Regions from separate parts of the Pseudonocardia sp. Ae505_Ps2 genome, predicted to be linked through region 3. Evidence: riboswitches for the same ligand, from Rfam matches in the RefSeq annotation. Region 3 holds a riboswitch; each other region holds the start of a gene.
The links. A riboswitch is a leader RNA that binds a small molecule or an ion and turns the genes downstream of it on or off. The one in region 3 is predicted to bind S-adenosylmethionine.

Region 1 (6,926 bases), 2.2 Mb from region 3:
TGCGGGACGTCGACGCGGCCGATCGTCTTCATCCGCTTCTTGCCCTCCTTCTGCTTCTCCAGCAGCTTGCGCTTGCGGGAGATGTCGCCGCCGTAGCACTTGGCGAGGACGTCCTTGCGGATCGCGCGGATCGTCTCGCGGGCGATGATCCGGGCGCCGACGGCGGCCTGGATCGGCACCTCGAACTGCTGGCGCGGGATGAGCTCGCGGAGCTTGGTCGCCATCGAGGTGCCGTAGGAGTACGCCGACTCCTTGTGCACGATCGCGGAGAACGCGTCGACGGCCTCGCCCTGCAGCAGGATGTCGACCTTGACCAGGTCGGCGACCTGCTCGCCGGCCTCCTCGTAGTCGAGGCTGGCGTAGCCGCGGGTGCGCGACTTCAGGTTGTCGAAGAAGTCGAAGATGATCTCACCGAGCGGCATCGTGTAGCGCAGCTCGACGCGGGTCTCGGACAGGTAGTCCATCCCGCCGAGCTGGCCGCGCCGGCTCTGGCACAGCTCCATGATGGTGCCGACGAACTCCGACGGCGCCAGGATGGTGATCTTGGTGATCGGCTCGCGGACCTCGGCGACCTTGCCCACCGGCCAGTCGCTGGGGTTGGTCACCTCGATCTCCTCGCCGTCGTCGGTGGTGACCTGGTAGACGACGTTGGGCGCGGTGGAGATCAGGTCGAGGTCGAACTCGCGCTCGAGGCGCTCGCGGGTGATCTCCAGGTGCAGCAGGCCGAGGAAGCCGCAGCGGAAGCCGAAGCCGAGCGCGGCCGAGGTCTCCGGCTCGTAGGTGAGGGCGGCGTCGTTGAGCTGCAGCTTGTCCAGCGCCTCGCGCAGGTCGGGGTACTGCGACCCGTCGATCGGGTAGAGCCCGGAGTAGACCATCGGCTGCGGCTCGCGGTAGCCGGTCAGCGGGTCGGTGGCCCCGTTGCGCTTGGAGGTGACGGTGTCGCCGACCTTGGACTGGCGGACGTCCTTCACCCCGGTGATGAGGTAGCCGACCTCGCCGACGCCGAGGCCGTCGGACGGTTTGGGCTCCGGGGAGACGATGCCGATCTCGAGCAGCTCGTGCTCGGCGCCGGTGGACATCATCTTGATCTTCTCGCGCGGCGAGAGCTTCCCGTCGACGACGCGGATGTAGGTGATGACGCCGCGGTAGGTGTCGTAGACCGAGTCGAAGATCATCGCCCGGGCGGGCGCGTCGGCGTCGCCGACCGGGGCGGGGACCTGGGCGATGACGGCGTCGAGCACCGCCTCCACACCCTCACCGGTCTTCGCGCTGCACCGCAGCACGTCCTCCGGCTCGCAGCCGGTGATGTGCGCGATCTCCGCGGCGTAGCGCTCCGGGTCCGCGGCAGGCAGGTCGATCTTGTTGAGGACCGGGATGATGTGCAGGTCCTTCTCCATGGCCAGGTACAGGTTGGCCAGGGTCTGCGCCTCGATCCCCTGCGCGGCGTCGACCAGCAGGATCGCGCCCTCGCACGCCTCGAGCGCCCGGGACACCTCGTAGGTGAAGTCGACGTGGCCCGGGGTGTCGATCAGATGCAGCACGTGCTCGGTCTCGACGCCGTCGGCGTTCTTCGCGGTCCACGGCAGCCGGACGTTCTGCGCCTTGATCGTGATGCCGCGCTCGCGCTCGATGTCCATCCGGTCCAGGTACTGGGCCCGGGCGTCACGATCGCTCAGTACCCCCGTGACCTGCAGCATCCGGTCGGCCAGGGTCGACTTCCCGTGGTCGATGTGGGCGATGATGCAGAAGTTCCGGATGCGCTCCGGCGGGGTGAACGTGCGGTCGGCGTACGTCGTCACTCGGCTGTACTCGGCTTTCGCTCATGCGTGGGGCTTCGGGCACTTCGGGTGCTCAGGGCACTCGGGGCTCGGGGCACTGGGACCCATCGTCCCATGTCGGGCCGGGCGGCCGCCGTGGTGGCACCGCAGGTCGTCACACGCTGTTCACGCCGGGCGTCCCCGCGTTGCCCCGACGCGGCCGATCGCGCACGATCGAACGGCCAGGAGCCCAGTCCCCAACCCGGAGGAGTCACCGTGTCGGTCACCCCCGTCCCCCCGCTCGACCGGCTGAGCGCGGCGCGTGTCGTGCTCGCCCGGAAGAAGAAGCTGGGCCTGACCTGGGACAAGATCGCCGAGGCACTGGGCCGCTCGCTGGAGTGGTCCACCTCGGCCCTGCTCGGGCAGCAGACGCTGACCCGCGAGCAGGCCGAGGCCGCAGGCTCCCTGCTGGACCTGGACGACGACGTCGTCGACGCCCTCACCCTCCCGCCGGAGCGCGGCGCGGCCGCGGTGGACCTCACCGACCCGCTGGTCTACCGCCTCTCGGAGATGGTGCAGGTGTACGGCACGACGATCTCCGAGCTGGTCCGCGAGGAGTTCGGCGACGGCATCGTGTCCGCGATCGACTTCGAGCTGGACCTGCAGCGCGTCGCCGACCCGAAGGGCGACCGGGCCGTGATCACGCTGAACGGGAAGTTCCTGCCCTACCGCGTCTGGTGACCCGGAACAGGGGGCGAGGACGCCGCTGGTAACCTTGTGCGTCGAGCGCTCGGCGTGCTCGCCCGAAACGGCCTGGACCCTCTCTCCAGTGATGCTGTTCGGTGCCGCCGGAGCGGACCCGGACGTACACAAGACCAGCCGACCAGCAGGCAGGAAGACCAGAGGCAGACGTGGCCAACATCAAGTCGCAGATCAAGCGTGTCAAGACCAACGAGAAGCGCCGGCAGCGCAACAAGTCGGTGAAGTCGTCGGTCAAGACCGCGATCCGCCACTTCCGCGAGGCCGCCGACTCCGGCGCCGACAACGTCGTGGAGCTGCAGCGCAAGGCGGCCAAGGCCCTCGACAAGGCGGCCGGCAAGGGCGTCATCCACAAGAACCAGGCAGCGAACCGCAAGTCGGCCCTGGCCAAGCGTCTCAACGACGTCCAGGCCTGAGCCACCCCGGTTCCCCACGACGGCGCCGCCCCATCGGGGTGGCGCCGTCGTCGTGTTTCCGGACCTGTCGTGCCCCCGGGCCGGAGCCCGTGCGCGTGCTGCGGGCGCGGGGCTCAGCGCGGGGTGCGGGCGGACACGACCGCCAGCACGGCCCGCTCCAACGCGTACCCCGCGTCCGCGGCGACGCCCTTGACGTCGGCGTTCACCCGGGCGGTCGCCGCGATGGCGACGGCGAGCTGCTCCGGACGCCACTGCCGGACCGTCTGTTGGGCCTTACGGATCTTCCACGGAGGCATGCCCAGCTCACCGGCCAGCCGGTTCGGGTCGCCCCGCCCGGCCGAGCCGACCTTGGCCAGGGTGCGCACCGAGTCCGCGAGCGCGTCGGCGATCAGGACGTGCGGGACACCGAGCACCAGCGCCCACCGCAGCGCCTCCATCGCCGCCCGCCGGTCCCCCGCGACCGCCGCGTCGGCCACCGCGAAGCCGGAGGACTCGGCCCGGCCGCGGTGGTAGCGCCGCACCCCGGCCTCGTCCACGGCGCCGCCGGTGTCCGCGACGAGCTGCCCGGCCGCAGCCGCCAGCTCCCGCAGGTCCGACCCGACCGCCTCGACCAGTACCGCGAGCGCACCGGGAGTGATGGTGCCGCCGTGGCGACGCACCTCGTCGCGCACGAAGTCCGACCGCTCGTCGGCGCGGGTGATGCGGTTGCAGGTGACGGTGTGCGCCCCGGCCTTGCGCATCAGGTCCAGGACCGCCTTGCCCTTCGCCCCCCCGGCGTGCTGGACCACCAGCACGATCCCGTCGGCCGGGTCCTTCACGTAGTCGGCGAGGGCGGCGGTCATGTCCTTGTTCGCATCCTGGCCATGAGTGAGCACGATCACCCTGCCCTCCGCGAAGAGCGAGGGGCTGAGGTGCCCGGCGAGCTCGCCGGGTGCCACCTCGGAGGTGCGGAAGCGGCGCAGCTCGGTCTCCGGATCGCGCTGCCGGGCGCGCCGGACCAGGTCGGACACCGCCCGCTCGGCCAGGAACTCCTCGTCCCCGACGACCAGCTGCAGCGGGCCCGGTTCGCTCGTGCTGCTCACACCCCCATGGTGGCCCACACCCCCGACAACGGGTGAGCCGCGTCCCGGCACGACGACCTCGTCTGGCGGTGCGGTGCCCCGTTCGCGTACCGTCGTCGTCGATTCCGGCGCTCGGCGTCCGGAGCACCACAACCGCATATGGCTCATCCAGAGGGGCAGAGGGAACGGCCCGTTGAAGCCCCGGCAACCGGCGTCGCACGACGATCCGCCCAGACCTGCGCCTTCCGCGCGGCGAGGACGTCGACGAACACGGTGCCAATTCCGGCCCGCCACCTCCGGCGGGACAGATGAGGAGATCTCGTGACTCTCACTGCTGCGCCCGAAACCACCTCTGCCTACGACCTGGGCTCCGCGCGCGCTCTCGCGTGCCGCGAGTGCCGCCACGAGACCCCGCTCGCCGCGGAGTTCGCGTGTCCGCGCTGTTTCGGCCCCCTCGAGGTGGCCTACGACTTCCCGACGGTCACCCGCGCCTCCATCGAGGCCGGCCCGAAGTCGATCTGGCGCTACAAGGACCTGCTGCCGGTCCCCTCGACCGTCGAGCAGCACGCGAACACCGAGCCCGGCCTGACCCGGCTGATCGAGGCCGACAACCTGGCCCGCGCGCTCGGCGTCCGCAAGATCTGGATCAAGGACGACACGGGCAACCCGACGCACTCGTTCAAGGACCGCGTCGTCGCCGTCGCGCTCGCCGCCGCCCGTGAGCTCGGCTTCTCGGTGCTGTGCTGCCCCTCCACGGGCAACCTCGCCAACGCCGTGGCCGCCGCGGCCGCCCGCGCCGGCTGGGACTCGGTCGTGCTGGTCCCGTCCTCCCTGGAGCAGGCGAAGATCGTCACCACCGCGGTCTACGGCGGCACCCTGCTCGCCGTCGACGGCAACTACGACGACGTCAACCGGCTCGCCACCGAGCTGGCCGCCGAGCACGAGGACTGGGCGTTCGTGAACGTCAACGTCCGCCCGTACTACGCCGAGGGCTCGAAGACCCTGGGCTACGAGGTCGCCGAGCAGCTCGGCTGGCGGCTCCCGCAGCAGGTGGTCGTCCCGGTCGCATCCGGCTCCCAGCTCACCAAGATCGACAAGGGGTTCACCGAGCTCGGCACCCTGGGTCTGGTCGAGCCCACCCCGTACACCGTGTTCGGTGCCCAGGCCACCGGCTGCTCGCCGGTCGCGCGGGCCTTCGAGGCCGGTCACGACGTGATCCAGCCGCAGAAGCCGGACACCATCGCGCGCTCGCTGGCGATCGGCAACCCGGCCGACGGTCCGTACGTCCTCGACTCGGTGCGCCGCACCGGCGGCTCGGTCGGGCACGTGTCCGACGAGGAGGTCGTCGCCGGCATCCGGCTCCTGGCCCGCACCGAGGGCGTGTTCGCCGAGACCGCGGGCGGGGTCACCATCGCGACCACCAAGAAGCTGCTCGAGGCCGGGGCGCTCGACCCCGACGCCGAGACCGTCCTGATGATCACCGGTGACGGGCTCAAGACCCTCGACGCCGTCTCCGGCGAGGTCGGCCCGACGGCGACCGTGCCGTCGACGTCCTCCGCGGTCCGCGAGGCGCTGGCGAACCGGGGCTGACCGGCCCCGCCGGCCGGGAGCCGGACGGGGGTCGCCACGCGCGACCACCGTCAGCCCGGCCGGGTCGTCGCCGGTCAGGGCCAGGTCACCGGACCGGTCGGTGCGTGCGACGACGACGCCCGCCCCGGCCAGCCGGTCCACCAGCTCCGGGTTGGGGTGCCGGTAGCTGTTGCCGTTGCCGACGCTGATCACCGCCGCACGCGGCGCGACGGCGGTGATCAGGTCCGGGACCACCTTGCGGGACCCGTGGTGGGGCATCTTCAGGACCTCGGCCCGCAGGTCGACCCCGGAGTGGAGCAGGTCGTCCTGGGCCGCCAGTTCGGCGTCGCCGGTCAGCAGGATCGTCGCGGCCGGGGTGGTGGCGCGCAGCAGCAGCGAGATGTCGTTCACCGCCGTCCCGTCGCCGCCGTCGACCGTCAGGGGCGGGTGGACCGGGCCGAGGACCTGCAGGCGCAGCTCCGGCCACCCCAGCTCCATCCCGCGAACGAGCCCCACCACCGGAGCCCCGGCCCGCTCGGCGTGCCGGGTGATCTCGCGCAGCCCCGACGCCGGTTCCCGCACCGGCCCGACGGCGATCCCGCCCGCGGCCCGACCGCGCAGCGCGCCGGCGAGGCCGCCGTCGTGGTCGGCGTGGAAGTGGGTGATCACCACGAGCTCCAGGACCCGGACCCCGAGCCGGTCCAGGCAGGTGTCGACGGCGTCGTCCGTCGGCCCGGTGTCGACCAGGACGGCGTGCCCCGGGGTGCCGGTGGCGAGGACGAGCGCGTCGCCCTGACCCACGTCGCAGGCCACCATCCGCCACCCGGTGGGCGGCCAGCCGGGCGGGGCGAACCGGGTCGGGACGAGGACGACGAGGAGCCCGACCAGCAGCGCCAGCAACAGCGTCCGCAGGCGCGGCACCCGGCCCATCGCCAGCAGCACGACGAGCACCCCGGTGAGCAGCAGCGCGCCGCCCGCGCCCGCGGGCCACGGCACCGTGGCACCGGGCACCGCGGCGGCCCGGTCCCCGACCACGACCAGCCACCACACGAACGGCCCCGCCAGCCAGGCGCAGCACCACGCTGCGGCCGGGCTCACCGCGGACAGCACCGCACCGAGCACGCCCAGCACCGTCGCGGGGGCGACCGCGGGCGCCGCGAGCAGGTTCGCCACCACGGTGACCAGCCCGACTCCCCCGTTGAGCCCGGCGATCACCGGCGCGGTGGCCAGCGCCGCGGCGACCGGGACGACCAGCGCCTCGGCCGGCCCCGACGGCAGCCCGCGCCGTCGCAGCGCCGCCGTCCACCCCGGCCCGAGCAGCACCAGCGCACCGGTGGCGACGACGGACAGCACGAAACCCGCGT
Region 2 (6,926 bases), 2.2 Mb from region 3:
GGTCGGCATCGTGACCCTGTCCGACCTGGTGGAACGCCTGCTGCCGGAGCCGGTGTAGGAGCACTCCCCGGACCGGGTGCCCGAGCTGCGCCCGGTCCGGGACCGCCCTACCCTGGGTCGCCTCCCGATCACCCACGGAGGTTGTGATGACCGCTCCGACGCTGCGCCCCGCCGATCTCGACGAGGCGGCACTGGCCAGGCTGAGGCAGCTCGAGGACCGCATCGGCGGCCCGCTCGTGGCCTACCGACCCGAGTCGCCCTACGCCACGCTGTCCGCCGAGCAGCTGGAGGAGGTGCGCCGCACCGAGGCCGAGCTGGGCGTGCAGCTGCTGGCCTACCGGCGCTGACCCCCTCGACGACGAACGCCCCCGCCCGGGATCCGGGTGGGGGCGTTCGTGGCGCGGGTTGGTCCCAGCGTCGTCTCAGCAGCCGAGCAGGCGCGTCGCCAGGTAGGTCTCGACCTGGTCGAGGGCGACCCGCTCCTGCGCCATCGAGTCGCGCTCGCGGATCGTCACCGCCTGGTCGGTGAGGGTGTCGAAGTCGACCGTGATGCAGAACGGGGTGCCGATCTCGTCCTGGCGGCGGTACCGGCGGCCGATGGCGCCGGCGTCGTCGAAGTCGACGTTCCAGTTCTTCCGCAGCTGCGCGGCCAGGTCCTTCGCCTTCGGCGACAGGTCGGCGTTGCGCGACAGCGGCAGCACCGCGGCCTTGACCGGTGCGAGCCGGCGGTCGAGCTTCAGCACGACGCGCTTGTCCACACCACCCTTGGCGTTGGGCGCCTCGTCCTCGGTGTAGGCCTCGATCAGGAACGCCATCATCGACCGGCCGACACCGGCGGCGGGCTCGATCACGTACGGCTTGTAGCGGGTGTCGGAGGCCTGGTCGTAGAACGACAGGTCGACGCCCGAGTGGTTCGAGTGCGCCGTCAGGTCGAAGTCGGTGCGGTTCGCGATGCCCTCGAGCTCGCCCCACTCCTGGCCGGTGAAGTTGAACCGGTACTCGATGTCGACGGTGCGCTTCGAGTAGTGGGAGAGCTTCTCCTTGGCGTGCTCGTAGTGCCGCAGGTTCTCCGAGGAGATGCCCAGGTCGGTGTACCAGCGGGTGCGCTCGTCGATCCAGTACTGGTGGATCTCCTCGTCGCTGCCGGGCTCGACGAAGTACTCCATCTCCATCTGCTCGAACTCGCGCGTGCGGAAGATGAAGTTGCCCGGGGTGATCTCGTTGCGGAAGCTCTTGCCGATCTGGCCGATGCCGAACGGCGGCTTCTTGCGCGAGGTCGTCTGCACGTTCAGGAAGTTCACGAAGATGCCCTGCGCGGTCTCCGGGCGCAGGTAGTGCAGCCCCTCCTCGGACTCCACCGGGCCGAGGAAGGTCTTGAGCATCATGTTGAACTCGCGGGGCGCGGTGAACCGGCCGCGGGTGCCGCAGTTCGGGCAGGGGACCTCGGAGAGGTCGTTCTGGTCGGCCTGCTCCGGGTCGCGGCCCTTGCGCTCGGCGAACTCCTCGGCGAGCTGGTCGGCGCGGTAGCGCTTGTGGCAGGACTCGCACTCGACCAGCGGGTCGGAGAAGGTGCCGACGTGGCCCGAGGCGACCCAGGTCTGGCGCGGGAGGATGACCGAGGAGTCCAGGCCGACGACGTCGTCGCGGCCGGTCACCATGCTCTTCCACCACTGGCGCTTGATGTTGTCCTTCAGCTCGACGCCGAGGGGCCCGTAGTCCCACGCCGACCGGGTACCGCCGTAGATCTCACCGGAGGCGAAGACGAATCCGCGCCGCTTGGTCAGCGCGACGATGGTCTCGATCTTGGCTGAGGTGGGCTTGCTGGCCACTGGCGGCGCTCCAGAGAAGGTGGTTCGGAGGTCCCCGGATACGGGGCATCCCAGATTACCGACCCGCCATGTATCCCCACTCCCTGCCCCTGCCCCCCGACCCCGCCGCGGTGGCTCCGCCCGACCGACCTCGCACAGGTTCCTGCGACCTCGCACCGTGTGCAACGGCTGCGAGGTCGCAGGACGGTGCGCGAGGTCCGAGGGTCAGCTCAACAGGCTGGGGTGGTGGACGGGCGCGGCGCCGGGGGTCACGGTCACCAGGGACTCGTAGGTCGCCTCGGTGGTCGTGTCGGCCTCGGCCAGCAGCGGGTGCACGTGCTCGCGGACCTCGAACGGCCCCAGGGCACGCCGGTAGGCGTCGACGGAGTCGAAGCGGACGGTCAGGACCCACTGCCCGGCGTCCTCGATCGCCCGGCCCGCCTCACCCCCGCGGAAGCCCGGCCGGGCGGCGAGGAGTTCCAGGGCGCGGGCCACACGCGCGGTGAACGCGGCCTCCTCGGAGGGAGACACGCGGAAGCGGCAGACCAGCAGCACGGCGCGACGATAACGAACACGCCTACCATGTCGGGTGCGGCCTGTACGGCACAGCAGCGCCGGAGGGTGTGGCCGCCGCCTCCGGGGGAACGGACGGGTCCACCACATGTCTGCCGCAGCCCAGACCACGCACGCACCGGGAGCCGGCCCGGGCGCGGACGACGACCACCACCCCGCGCCCGAGCCGGGCCCGACCCGCGACCCGCGCACGCTGGCCGCCGCGGGCGACCTGCTGCGGGCACTCGCCGCACCGGTCCGGATCGCCATCGTGCTGCAGCTGCTGGAACACTCGCGGTGCGTCCACGACCTGGTGGACGCGCTCGGGGTCACCCAGCCCCTGATCAGCCAGCACCTGCGGGTCCTCAAGGCCGCCGGGGTGGTCGAGGGCGAGCGGAAGGGCCGCGAGGTGCTGTATTCGCTGGTGGACGACCACCTGGCGCACATCGTGGTGGACGCCGTCGCCCACGTCGAGGAGGACACGTGACGGAGACGACCGGCCGGACGACCGCGGCGGCGGTCACCGAGCGGTCCACCGCCGGGCCGCGCGGCATCCGCGCCACCCGGCAGCGGGCCGCCGTCACCGCGCTACTGGACCGGCTGGACGACTTCCGGTCCGCCCAGGAGATCCACGAGGAGCTGCGGCGCGCCGGCGAGGGCATCGGCCTGACCACGGTCTACCGGACCCTGCAGACCCTCGCCGACGGCGGCGAGGTCGACGTGCTGCGGGTCGCGTCCGGCGAGGCCGTCTACCGGCGCTGCGAGACCGAGCACCACCACCATCACCTCGTGTGTCGCCGGTGCGGCGCCGCCGTTGAGATCGAGGGGCCGGCGGTCGAGTCCTGGACCGAGTCGGTCGCCCAGAAGCACGGCTTCACCGAGGTGTCGCACACCCTCGAGATCTTCGGCCTCTGCGGCCGCTGCTCGGCGGGCTGAGGCCCGGGCTCAGTCCCCGCAGCCGGGGACGGCGGGCAGCTCCCGGTCGCGGGCGAACGGGTCCGCCGGGCGCGGGTCCGGGGTCGGCGCCCACCGGCCGTCGACGAGGGCGTAGGTCCAGGCCGGGCCGCGCCGTGCCAGATCGGTCAGCGCGTCGACCAGCCGGTCGACGTCGGAGGAGCCGGTGCGCAGGCCCAGCGACGCGCGCACGGCGTCGCGGCCGCCGGTGAGCCGCGCCAGCAGCGGGTGGGCGCAGAACCGGCCGTCGCGGACCCCGATGCCGTACTCGGCCGACAGCGCCGCCGCGACCAGCCCGGCGGGCAGCTCGCCCAGGGTGAACGAGACGGTCGCGGTGCGGTCGCCCGCGTCGTCGAAGCAGGACAGGGCCCGCAGGCCGGGGACCGTCGCCAGGCCGGCGTGCAGACGGTCGGCGAGCTCGCGCTCGTGGGCAGGCACGATGTCGTCGATCAGCGGGTCCAGGGTCCGGCAGGCCGCGCCGAGTGCGGCGGTACCGAGGACGTTCGGGGTGCCGCCCTCGTGCCGCTGCGGCGACGGCAGCCACTCCGTGACCGTGCCGCCGCCCGGGCCGTCGGCGACGGACACGGATCGGACCGCTCCCCCGCCCGCGACGTGCGGTTCGGCGGCGTCGAGCCAGTCCCGGCGGCCGACGAGGACCCCGGCGCCGTAGGGCGCGTAGAGCTTGTGCCCGGACAGCGCGACGTAGTCCGCGTCCCACCCGGCCAGGTCGACGCGCCGGTGCGGGGCGAGCTGGGCGGCGTCGACGCACAGCCGGGCACCCGCGGCGTGCGCGATCCGCGCGATCTCGGCGACCGGGAGGAGCTCGCCGGTCACGTTGGACGCCCCGGTGACCGCGACCAGCGCGGCGTCGGGACGGGCGGCGAGCTCGGCCCGCAACGCATCGAGCGTCGAGGCAAGGGTGGCGGCGGCGGGCACGACGCGGTGCTCGCGGTCGCGCCAGGCCAGCAGCGTCGCATGGTGCTCCAGGTCCAGCGTCACCACCGGGCCGGGGACGGCGCGGGCGAGCAGGCCGAGCGCATCGGTGGTGTTGCGGGTGAACACCACGACGTCGTCGGCGCGGGCCCGGACGAACCGGGCGACGTCGGCGCGGGCGTTCTCCACGAGCGCGGTGCAGACCTTCGAGGTCCAGCCGGCGCCGCGGTGCACGCTGCCGTGGTACGGCAGCACCTCGGCGACGTGCGCGGCGACCGGCTCCAGCGCCGGCGCGGACGCGGCGGAGTCGAGGTCGCAGTAGCGGGCCCACCGGCCGTCGACGAGCGGGACCGTGAGGTCCGCACCGACGACGCGGGGCAGGGCGTGCTGGACGGGACGTGGCAGGGCGAGGGTCATGATCGGGCCTCCGGCCGATCTCGGGGACCCGGCGTGGCGCACGGATCCGCGCTTGCCGACTGCGGGTGTCGCGTCGGCCCGGTCATCACCCGGGGCACCCCACCGCGGAGGAGGGTTGCCGTCCAGCGAGCCGGGGCTTCGCGCTGGCACTCGTGACCTTCGGCGACGAAACTAGCAGACCGTCTCAGATGGAGACACGTGAGCATCGCCACCCCGGATAGCGTCTGACCGATGACGGACACGCACCCCGCGCCCACCACGGTCCGGCGGATCGACGTCCCGGAGTCCGGCGAGCTGGCCCAGCTCGCCGCCGTCTTCGAGGACCTGCAGTACGTGCTGCGCTGCTGCGAGCACCTGGTCACCGCCCTGGGCGGACCCGAGTCCGGGCCGGTGCGGGTGGACGCCGACCCAGCGCTGGTCGAGGCCCTGTGGACCGGCGCCCTGATCGGCTACGTGCGGTGCTTCTCCGGCCGGACGAAGACGCTGACCACCGACGACCTGACGTCGCTGGAGCTCGACGGGGACGTCAGCGGGTTCCACGACATGGTGTTCAAGCTCCGCGACCACTACGCCTCCCGGCACGTGAACCCGCGCGAGTCGTACTCGATCGGCGTGGCCCAGTCCAACGACGGGACGCCCCGGGGCGTCGCCGTCGTCTCCACCCCGCGCCCGCTCGTCGACGAGACGACGGTCCGGCTGCTCGGCCGGGTCGCCTACAGCCTGTCCGGCCTGGTGGACGCCCGGATGAAGAAGTCCCAGAACGACGTCCTCGGCGTCGCGCACGGGATGACCGCGGGCCAGCTGGCGGGGCTGCCGCTGGTGCACCTCGACGGCAGCGGCGAGGCGGCCCCGGAGGACGCGGTGACCCGGGACGGCACCGCGGACGGCCCGGGGAACTGATCCCCGCCGGATGCATCATCCGGCGCACAGCGGCTACCCGGTCGGGACACATCCCGACGAGAGGTGACCTCATGACCACTCGCACGACGACGTCCGACGCCGTCCGCACCGCCCTGCACGGCCTGGAGTTCCCCGCCGGCAAGGACGACCTGGCGTGGACCGCCGAGCGCAACGAGGCCGACGCCGCGACGGTCGAGGCCCTGCGGGCGGTGCCGGCCGAGGAGCACTACGCCTCGATCGCCGCCGTGGTGGCCGCCGTGGACCTGGCCGACGACGACCCGGCGCGCCAGACCTCGGGCGACACCGCGGACGAGTCGGCCGAGGAGACCGAGCAGCTGCGCGCGCAGCGGCGCACCGAGCACACCCGTCCCGGGCTGTCGGAGTCCACGAAGGACGTGGACCCGGTCAACCCGATCGCCGAGGAGCTCGGCACCAACCGCAAGAAGTGACCCGCGCGGCCGGGGCGGGCACCGCCCTGGCCGGCCGGTCAGCCGCCGACGAGCTCGGCCCGCATGCTCGACGCGGAGGACACGACGAGCATGAGCAGCGTCCCCATCGGACCCTCGCCCAGCCCGGCCGCGGGGAAGGCGTAGCGCAGCGTCACGTCCCAGCCGCGCTCGCCGCGCACCACCCGGGGCGTGCCGAACAGGCCCTCCCCCACCCCGAGCCCGACCCGTCGCGGCACGTCGTGCTCCGGGTCGGCGGAGTCCGGCAGGTCCCACGCCACGACGCAGGTCAGGTTGAGGACGGGCAGCCCCTCCTCCAGCTCCGTCCCCTGCACCACGCACAGCACGCCGCCGTGGGCGAAGGTCAGCGCGCCGTCGTCGTCGGCGGTGACGTCGTGGAACCGCTCCAGCGCACCCTTCGCGGTGGCGAGCATCCCCGTGATCACATCGGTGGTCACGGTGTCACCCCCGTCGCGGCGTCGCCCGTCGCGGCGTCCACGGCCCCGCCGAAACGCCGGTCCCGGCGTGCGTAGATCTCGATCGCCTGCCATATGTGGCGCCGGTCGAAGTCCGGGAACAGCGTGTCCAGGAAGACCATCTCGGCGTAGGCGCTCTGCCAGAGCAGGAAGTTCGAGGTCCGCTGCTCCCCCGAGGAGCGCACGAACAGGTCGACGTCGGGCATGTCCGGCTCGTCGAGGTGGCGGGCCAGCATCCGCTCGTCGATCTTGTCGGGGTTGATCCGGCCCTCGGCGGCGAGCCGGGCGATCTGGCGCACCGAGTCGACGATCTCGGCGCGGCCGCCGTAGTTGACGCACATGGTCAGATTCAGCACGTCGTTGCCGCGGGTGCGCTCCTCGGCGATCTCCAGCTCCTTGATCACCGAGCGCCACAGCCGCGGGCGGCGGCCCGCCCAGCG
Region 3 (6,926 bases):
CGACGGTCAGGTCGACCCCGCGCAGCACCGGCAGCGGACCGAAGCTCTTGTGCACCCCGCGCAGCTCCACCATCGGGGCAGTGCCGGCGGCGGTCATGCCGTGGCCCCCCGCCGGCGCCGTCCGGACACCGCGGCCCGCGCGCGTTGCAACGGGGTCGGTGGCAGCGTGCGCTGCGCGCCGCGGGCGTAGTACCGCTCGACGTAGAACTGGCCGACCGACAGCGCACTGGTCAGCACCAGGTACCAGACGGCGGCGACCAGCAGCATCGGGATGACCCGTCCGGTCCGGGTGTAGATGACCTGCACCTGGTAGAAGAGCTCGGACAGCGCCATGATGTAGACCACCGAGGTGCCCTTGACCAGGCCGATCAGCTCGTTCGCCGCGGTCGGGACGATGATCCGCATCGCCTGCGGCAGCTGGATCCGCCGGAACCGGCGCCAGGCCGGGATGCCGAGCGCGGTGGCGGCCTCCAGCTGGCCGGCGTCGACGCCCAGGAACCCCGAGCGCACGACCTCGGCGGCGTAGGCGGCCTGGTGCAGGCCGAGCCCCAGCACCGCGGCGGTGACCGGGCTGACCAGCTCCATCGTGCCGAACTCGACGAACGACGGACCGAACGGGATGCCGATCGAGAGCCGGTCGTAGAGCAGGGCGAGGTTGTACCAGAACAGCAGCTGCAGGATCAGCGGCACGGACCGGAAGATCCAGATGTAGGTCCAGCTGACCGAGCGCAGCAGCGGGTTGGGCGAGAGCCGCATCACCGCGAGCACCGTGCCGAGCACGAACCCGACGACGATGCCGAGCACCGTGAGCTGCAGCGTCAGCAGCACCGCGTTCACGATGGACGGGGCGAACAGATAGCGGCCGACGGTCGGCCAGTCCCAGGCCGGGTTGGTGACCAGCGCGTTGACCGCCATCGCGGCCAGGACCGCCACCACCGCGGTCCCCGCCCACCGCCACGGGTGCCGGGCCGGGACGACCCGCAGGCCGGCGTCGTCGTCCCCGGTGGGCGGGACGGCGCCCGGGGCGGCCCGGGCCTCGGTGCGGCTGCTCACGCGAAGCCCCCGGTCAGGTACTTCTCGAACGGGTGCGGCCCGACCGTCTCCGGGTGCAGGGTCCGGTCGTAGAGCGGCGTGTAGCCCGCGGCGAGGTAGAGGTGGCGGGCCTCGGGCTGGCGCGGACCGGTCGTCAGGTAGATGCGCCGGTAGCCGCGGGCGGCGATCGTGTCCTCCAGCTCGGTGAGCACCCGGCGGGCCAGGCCGCGGCGGCGGTACGCCGAGCCGGTCCAGATCCGCTTGAGCTCGGCGGTGTCGGAGTCCCACCGGCGGAAGGCGCCCCCCGCGACGGGGGTACCGCCGTCGAGCAGCAGGACCACCCCGCCGGACGGTGGGGCGAACCGGCTCGCCTCGCGGAGGGTCTCGGCGTCGAGGTCGCCGAGGGTGTGGCCGTAGCGGACGCCGTACTCCTGGTCGAGCTCGACCAGCATCGGGCGGACGAGCGGGTCGGTGTAGGCGACCCAGCGGACCTCCGGGCGGGCGGAGGTGGTGGGCGGGGCGGGGTGGAGCGCGGTCACGGTGGGGACCTCTCGGTGCGAGCGCTGCCCTCGGGCAGGCGGGGACCGGCCGGCCGCGGTGGCGGGCGGTCCGGTGCGGGGCACGGGTGGAGAGGTCAGCGACAGAGCGCGGCGCCGGTGCGGCACAGGTCGACGTGCCGGCGACGGACCCAGCGCAGCCGGATCCGGGCCCGCTGCCCGGCGTCGGGCCGGTGCCTCGCGGGGCGGTGGGGCATCGGGGTCTCCCATCGGACCCGGCGGTAGCACCCTGCCCGGAACGGGGCGGGTTGCTGCGGCGTCGACGAGCCGGGACTCTCGACCGCTCTGGATGGACCTCACCACTGCAGCCGACGCACCGATCCGGTGTCAAGCGCGGACCGGGAGATCGGTCGTGGCATCACAGTGGGACGGCACGGTGCCCGGGCGCAGTGGCGCACCCCGTCGGCGCGGGCGGATCGCCGGACGACCCACCCGCGCCGCGGAGCGGGGTGCTCAGGTCGCGGCGGCCTCCTTCACCGCCGCCCCGACCCGGGCCCGCAGCTCGGCGAACTCCGGCGAGCCGCGCAGCGCCTCGGCGTCCACACCGGAGCGCGGCAGGTCGATCCGCAGGTCCAGCGCGATCCGTCCGGGGCGGGCGGTGAGCACCACGACCCGGGAGCCGAGGAACACCGCCTCGTCGGCGGAGTGGGTGACGAACACGCTGGTCCGGCCGGTCTCGTGGCTGACCCGGCGCACGTCGTCCTGCAGGCGTTCGCGGGTGAGCGCGTCGAGCGCGCCGAAGGGCTCGTCGAGCAGCAGCAGGTCCCGGTCGGCGGCCAGCGCCCTGGCGATCGCGACCCGCTGCTGCTGGCCGCCGGAGATCTCCCAGATCCGCCGGTCCGCGACACCGGTGAGCCCGACCCGCTCCAGCAGCCCCTCGCGGGCCACGGGACGGTCGGACGGGTTCACCCCCGCGTACTTCAGGGCGAGGTCGACGTTGCCGCCGACGCTGCGCCACGGGAACAGCCGCGGCTGCTGGAACACCACGCCGGCGCCGACACCCGGCTCGGGTGCCCGGCCGGCGACGGTCAGCGTCCCGTCGGTGGGCCGCTCGAACCCGGCGACCAGCCGGAGCAGAGTCGACTTGCCGCAGCCCGAGGCCCCGACCAGCACCAGGAACTCGCCGCGCTCGACGGTCAGGTCGAGCGGTCCGAGCGCGTGGACCCGGTCCCGGCGGCCCGGGTAGGAGTGCCCGAGCCCGGACGCGGCGATCGCCGGCACTCCCTCCCCCGCCGCGGCCCCGGTGTCGGGGTCCGTATCAGTGTCGGTGTCGGCGTCGGTGTCAGCCTGCGGCGAGGACATCCGGGAGACCCTTCGTGTAGATCGCCTTCTGGAAGGTCGCGAGGTCCGGCGCCGTGGGGATCTGCTTCTGCGCGGCGAGGAACTGGGCGGCGCTCTGCAGGTTCTGGGCGAGGTTGCCCGGGGCGCCGTCGGTGCCGAGCCACTCGGCGGAGGCCAGCTCCTGCGGGGACAGGAACACGCCCTGCTTCAGCTGGGACGCGGCGTTCTCGGGGGTCGTGCCGATCTCGGCGGCGACGGCCTGCGCGGCGGCCTGCGGGTCGTTGCGCACGGTCTCCAGGGCGCGGGCCTCGACCTTGCGCCAGGTGTCGACGACCTCGGGGTGCTGCTCGGCGAACGGGGTGGAGACCACCCCCAGGTCGAGGGTCGGCTTGCCGGCCGTGGCCAGCTCGCGGCTGGTGACCAGGGTCTTCCCGGTCTTGCGGAGCTCGTCGAGGGTCGGCAGCCAGGTGTAGACGGCGTCGACGTCGCCGCGCTCCCAGGCAGCCAGCGCGGCCTGCGGCTGCAGGTCGATCAGCTGCACGTCGGTGGGCTTCAGACCGGCACGGTCGAGGGCGGCGAGCAGGCTGTAGTGCGAGGTGGACGCGAACGCGGTGGCGACCCGCTTGCCGCGCAGCCCCGCGACGTCGGTGATCCCGGTGGCGTTGCGGGCGACGAGCGCCTCGTTGTCGCCGGCGACGTCGAGCACGAACGCGACCTGGTACGGGATGTTCAGCGGCGCGGAGAGCCCGCGGGCGACCGGGCTGGACCCGATCGCACCGAAGTCCAGCTCACCGGCGACGAACGCGGTGTTGATGTCCGCGCCGGAGTCGAACTTGGTCCACTGCACGTTCCAGTCGGGCAGGGCGTCCTCCAGCCAGCGGTTGTGCTTGGCGACCAGGTCGCCGCTGGGGAAGCTCTGGTAGGCGATGCGGATGGTCGGCTTGCCGGAGTCCTGCCCGGCAGGGCCGACGGCGCAGCCGGCGAGGACGCCGACAGCCAGCAGGCCCACGAGCAGTGCGGTCAGTCGGGTGCGGATGGTCATGCTCGTCCCCTCCACGGAACGGTGCGGCGCTCGACGGCGCGCAGCAGCGCGTCGATCACCAGGCCGGAGATGCCGATCGCGAAGATGCCGACGAGCACGACCGGGGTGTTGTTGTAGTTGCTGGCGTCCTTGACCATCCCGCCGATGCCGGGGATGCCGTTGAACAGCTCGGCCGCGACGACCGAGGAATAGGCGATGCCGACGGCCAGCCGGATGCCGGTGAAGGTCTCCGGCAGCGCCGACGGGACGATGACGTCCCGCACCACCTGGCCGCGGGTCGCGCCGAGCGCGCGGGCCGCCTCGACCAGCCCGACCGGTGCGGCGGCGACGGCCGCCGTGGTGGCGACGGCCGCCGGTGGGAAGGCGGCGAGCGCGAGCAGGGTGATCTTCGGTGCCTCGTCGATGCCCAGCCAGATGACCAGCAGGAAGAGGTACGCCAGCGGCGGCAGTGCCCGCAGGAACGTCAGCCACGGCTCCAGGACCCGGCGGACCCAGCCGACGGTGCCCATGAGCAGACCGACCAGCACACCGACGACCACACCGAGGACGACACCGGCCAGGACCCGGCGCAGGGTCATGTAGAGGTGCTCCCACAGCAGGTAGCCGCCGTAGCCGCGGGTGCCGTCGTGGGTGGTCGACACCTCCACGAACGCGCGCCACACCGTCGACGGGTACGGCACGAACGTCTCGTTCCAGACCCCGCTCGCCGCGGCGGCCTGCCAGACGGCGAGGAACACCAGCACCGACAGGACCGGCAGCAGCGCGGTACGGGGGTCGAACGCCAGGCGGCGCGGGGACGGGGGTGCGGCACGAGCCGCACCGGACGGAGTGTCGGTGGACGCGGACACGGTGGACCTCTCGGCGGGCACGGGGCGCGGACCGGCGCCGGGGTGGGCCGGGTCGTCCGCGCGCGGACGACGTGCCGGGGGCGGCCGCAGGCGCGGCCGTCGGCACGGGTGCGGACGAGGGCTCCGTCGTCTGAGGGCTCGCCGGTCACGGTTCGGGTGCAGCTCGCCCTCCACCGGGGCCCGCGGGAGCAGGGGCCGGCGGGCCGGACGGGGCGTGCACGGTCAGCGGCAGCCGACCGTGCACGGGGGACGGTGGCCGGACGTCGCGCGTCCTGCCGTCGTCCCCGCGGCACCGTAGAACAGATACCGGACGGCTGTGCCGCGGACAAGGACGGACCCACTGTCAGGAACACCACGCACCGGCCCCGTAACACCGGCCGGACCGTCCCGGTCTCCCGACCGGCGGGGCGGAGACCCACGTTGTCCGGACCGCGACCGTCGTTCGTCCACCGACCGGACGGGGGGGCGGGCGTGGCTTGCCGCCCGTGGAGCGGATCAGACACGATCGCTCCCATGACCGGAACCGCGCGTCTCGTCGCGCGCCTGCACGTGGACCTGGGTCGTACCCGGTCCGCACTCTGTCGCTGACCCGGTCACCCCCTCGGCCCGCAGCCCCACCGCACCCCCGCCCGGCGGCGGTGCCGGCCCGCTGCGCGCACGCCCGTTCCCGCCGCACCGACCTCGTCCGGGAGGACACCCATGACCGCAGTCCGTCCGAAGCAGACCGTCGTTCCGTTCGTCGTGCACTCCGAGGGCACCGGGGTCTTCCAGACCCTGCGCCCCGAGGGCGACGTCGGGCACGTCTTCACCGCCGACGCCTACCCGGCCTTCGGCGGCGCCGACTCCGCGCCCAGCCCGCTGTTCTACGCACTCGGCTCCCTGACCTCGTGCAACCAGGTGACGGCGAGCCTGGTCGCGAAGGACCTGGGGATCCGCCTGGGCCACTGGACCTTCGAGGTGCGCGGTGACCTCGACACCGCGGTGCTCGTCGGTGGCGCCGAGGGCAACGCCAACTTCGACCGGGTGCAGGTCCGGGCCACCGTCGAGACCGACGCGACGCCCGAGCAGTTCGAGCGGCTGGTGTCGGAGACCGCGCGGCGGTGCCCGGTCACCCAGCTGTTCGAGCGCAGCGGCCTGGAGTTCGCCAACGACTGGACCCCGGTGGCGCTGCCCGACGCCGGCTGACCCGGCACCGCCGTCCCGCTCCCCGCACCGCACGGGCGGGCCGGTCGCGCTGGACCAGTGCGACCGGCCCGCCCGTCGCGCCGGGCACCGGCCGGTGGGAGGGGCCGGGGTCAGGCGGCGGCGGTGAACCCGGCCGCACGGCCGGCGTCGTCGGGGCCCCACAGCGTCGTCGACACCTCGCGACGCACCAGCGGCACCACCTCGGTCGCGAACCGGGTCAGCACCTCGTGCTGGCGTGCGTAGGGCAGCACCGGGTTGACCGACACCGACTGGACGTCGTGGCCGTAGGCCCCGTGGTAGTCGAGGATCTTCGCCGCGACCCGCTCCGGGCTCCCGACCAGCGCGGGGCCGTGCGCCACCGCCTCCTCGACGGTCGCGAACGAGGTGGCCTTGCCCGGACGGTCGTCCCCGGCGTGCGCGGCCCGCATCTTCGCGGCGAACCCCTCGTAGACCGGGCGGTACTCCGCGATCGCCTCGGCGTCGGTGTCGGCGAGGAACAGCCCGCCCGAGCCGGAGCCGACGTAGCCCAGCGCCGGGTCGTGGCCGTGCTCGACGAGCTTCTCCCGGTAGCGGTCGATGAGGACGCGGTAGTTCTCCCGCGGCTGCAGCGCGTTCGCCGAGAAGATCGGGTCGCCCCAGCGGGCGGCGAGGTCGACGGCGACGGTCGAGGTCGCCGAGCCGTGCCAGATCCGGAACGGGCCCGCGAACGGCCGTGGGAAGGTCGTCACGCCCGCCAGGTCGGCGTGGTGGGTGCCCTTCCAGTCCACCCCGTCCTCACGCAGCAGGCGGCGCAGCAGCTCGTAGTTCTCGGTGAGGTACTCGTACTGGCGGCCGAGCTCGAGCCCGAACATCGGGAAGTGCCGGTCCTCGTTGCCCTTCCCGATCACGATCTCCAGCCGGCCGCCGGAGAGCTGGTCGACCGTCGCGTAGTCCTCGGCCACACGGACCGGGTCGAGCAGCGACAGCACCGTCACCCCGGTG

Region 1: linked by a shared signal. The riboswitch ahead of thrC (threonine synthase) and the one ahead of Ae505Ps2_RS31225 (GNAT family N-acetyltransferase) in region 3 are both predicted to bind S-adenosylmethionine.
Region 2: linked by a shared signal. The riboswitch ahead of Ae505Ps2_RS24625 (aminotransferase class V-fold PLP-dependent enzyme) and the one ahead of Ae505Ps2_RS31225 (GNAT family N-acetyltransferase) in region 3 are both predicted to bind S-adenosylmethionine.

What each region holds. Positions count from the first base shown of each region.
Region 1 is NZ_MCIP01000001.1:5,341,524-5,348,449, forward strand. Features, by position in the region: gene lepA (translation elongation factor 4) at 1-1,799, opposite strand, end outside; gene cynS (cyanase) at 2,034-2,498, shown strand; gene rpsT (30S ribosomal protein S20) at 2,669-2,932, shown strand; gene holA (DNA polymerase III subunit delta) at 3,046-4,014, opposite strand; SAM riboswitch class I at 4,155-4,308, shown strand; gene thrC (threonine synthase) at 4,315-5,583, shown strand; partial or broken gene Ae505Ps2_RS34310 (ComEC/Rec2 family competence protein) at 5,827-6,926, opposite strand, start outside.
Region 2 is NZ_MCIP01000001.1:5,297,447-5,304,372, forward strand. Features, by position in the region: gene Ae505Ps2_RS24595 (CNNM domain-containing protein) at 1-58, shown strand, start outside; gene Ae505Ps2_RS24600 (hypothetical protein) at 147-347, shown strand; gene Ae505Ps2_RS24605 (glycine--tRNA ligase) at 423-1,829, opposite strand; gene Ae505Ps2_RS24610 (antibiotic biosynthesis monooxygenase family protein) at 2,034-2,363, opposite strand; gene Ae505Ps2_RS24615 (metalloregulator ArsR/SmtB family transcription factor) at 2,470-2,847, shown strand; gene Ae505Ps2_RS24620 (Fur family transcriptional regulator) at 2,844-3,296, shown strand; gene Ae505Ps2_RS24625 (aminotransferase class V-fold PLP-dependent enzyme) at 3,306-4,664, opposite strand; SAM riboswitch class IV at 4,708-4,822, opposite strand; gene Ae505Ps2_RS24630 (hypothetical protein) at 4,896-5,564, shown strand; gene Ae505Ps2_RS24635 (DUF2795 domain-containing protein) at 5,636-6,013, shown strand; gene Ae505Ps2_RS24640 (hypothetical protein) at 6,052-6,444, opposite strand; gene Ae505Ps2_RS24645 (isoprenyl transferase) at 6,465-6,926, opposite strand, start outside.
Region 3 is NZ_MCIP01000001.1:3,108,265-3,115,190, reverse strand. Features, by position in the region: gene Ae505Ps2_RS14950 (amino acid ABC transporter ATP-binding protein) at 1-97, opposite strand, end outside; gene Ae505Ps2_RS14945 (amino acid ABC transporter permease) at 94-1,053, opposite strand; gene Ae505Ps2_RS31225 (GNAT family N-acetyltransferase) at 1,050-1,571, opposite strand; SAM riboswitch class I at 1,793-1,885, opposite strand; gene Ae505Ps2_RS14935 (ABC transporter ATP-binding protein) at 2,043-2,891, opposite strand; gene Ae505Ps2_RS14930 (glycine betaine ABC transporter substrate-binding protein) at 2,872-3,912, opposite strand; gene Ae505Ps2_RS14925 (ABC transporter permease) at 3,909-4,760, opposite strand; gene Ae505Ps2_RS14920 (OsmC family protein) at 5,460-5,945, shown strand; gene Ae505Ps2_RS14915 (LLM class flavin-dependent oxidoreductase) at 6,056-6,926, opposite strand, start outside.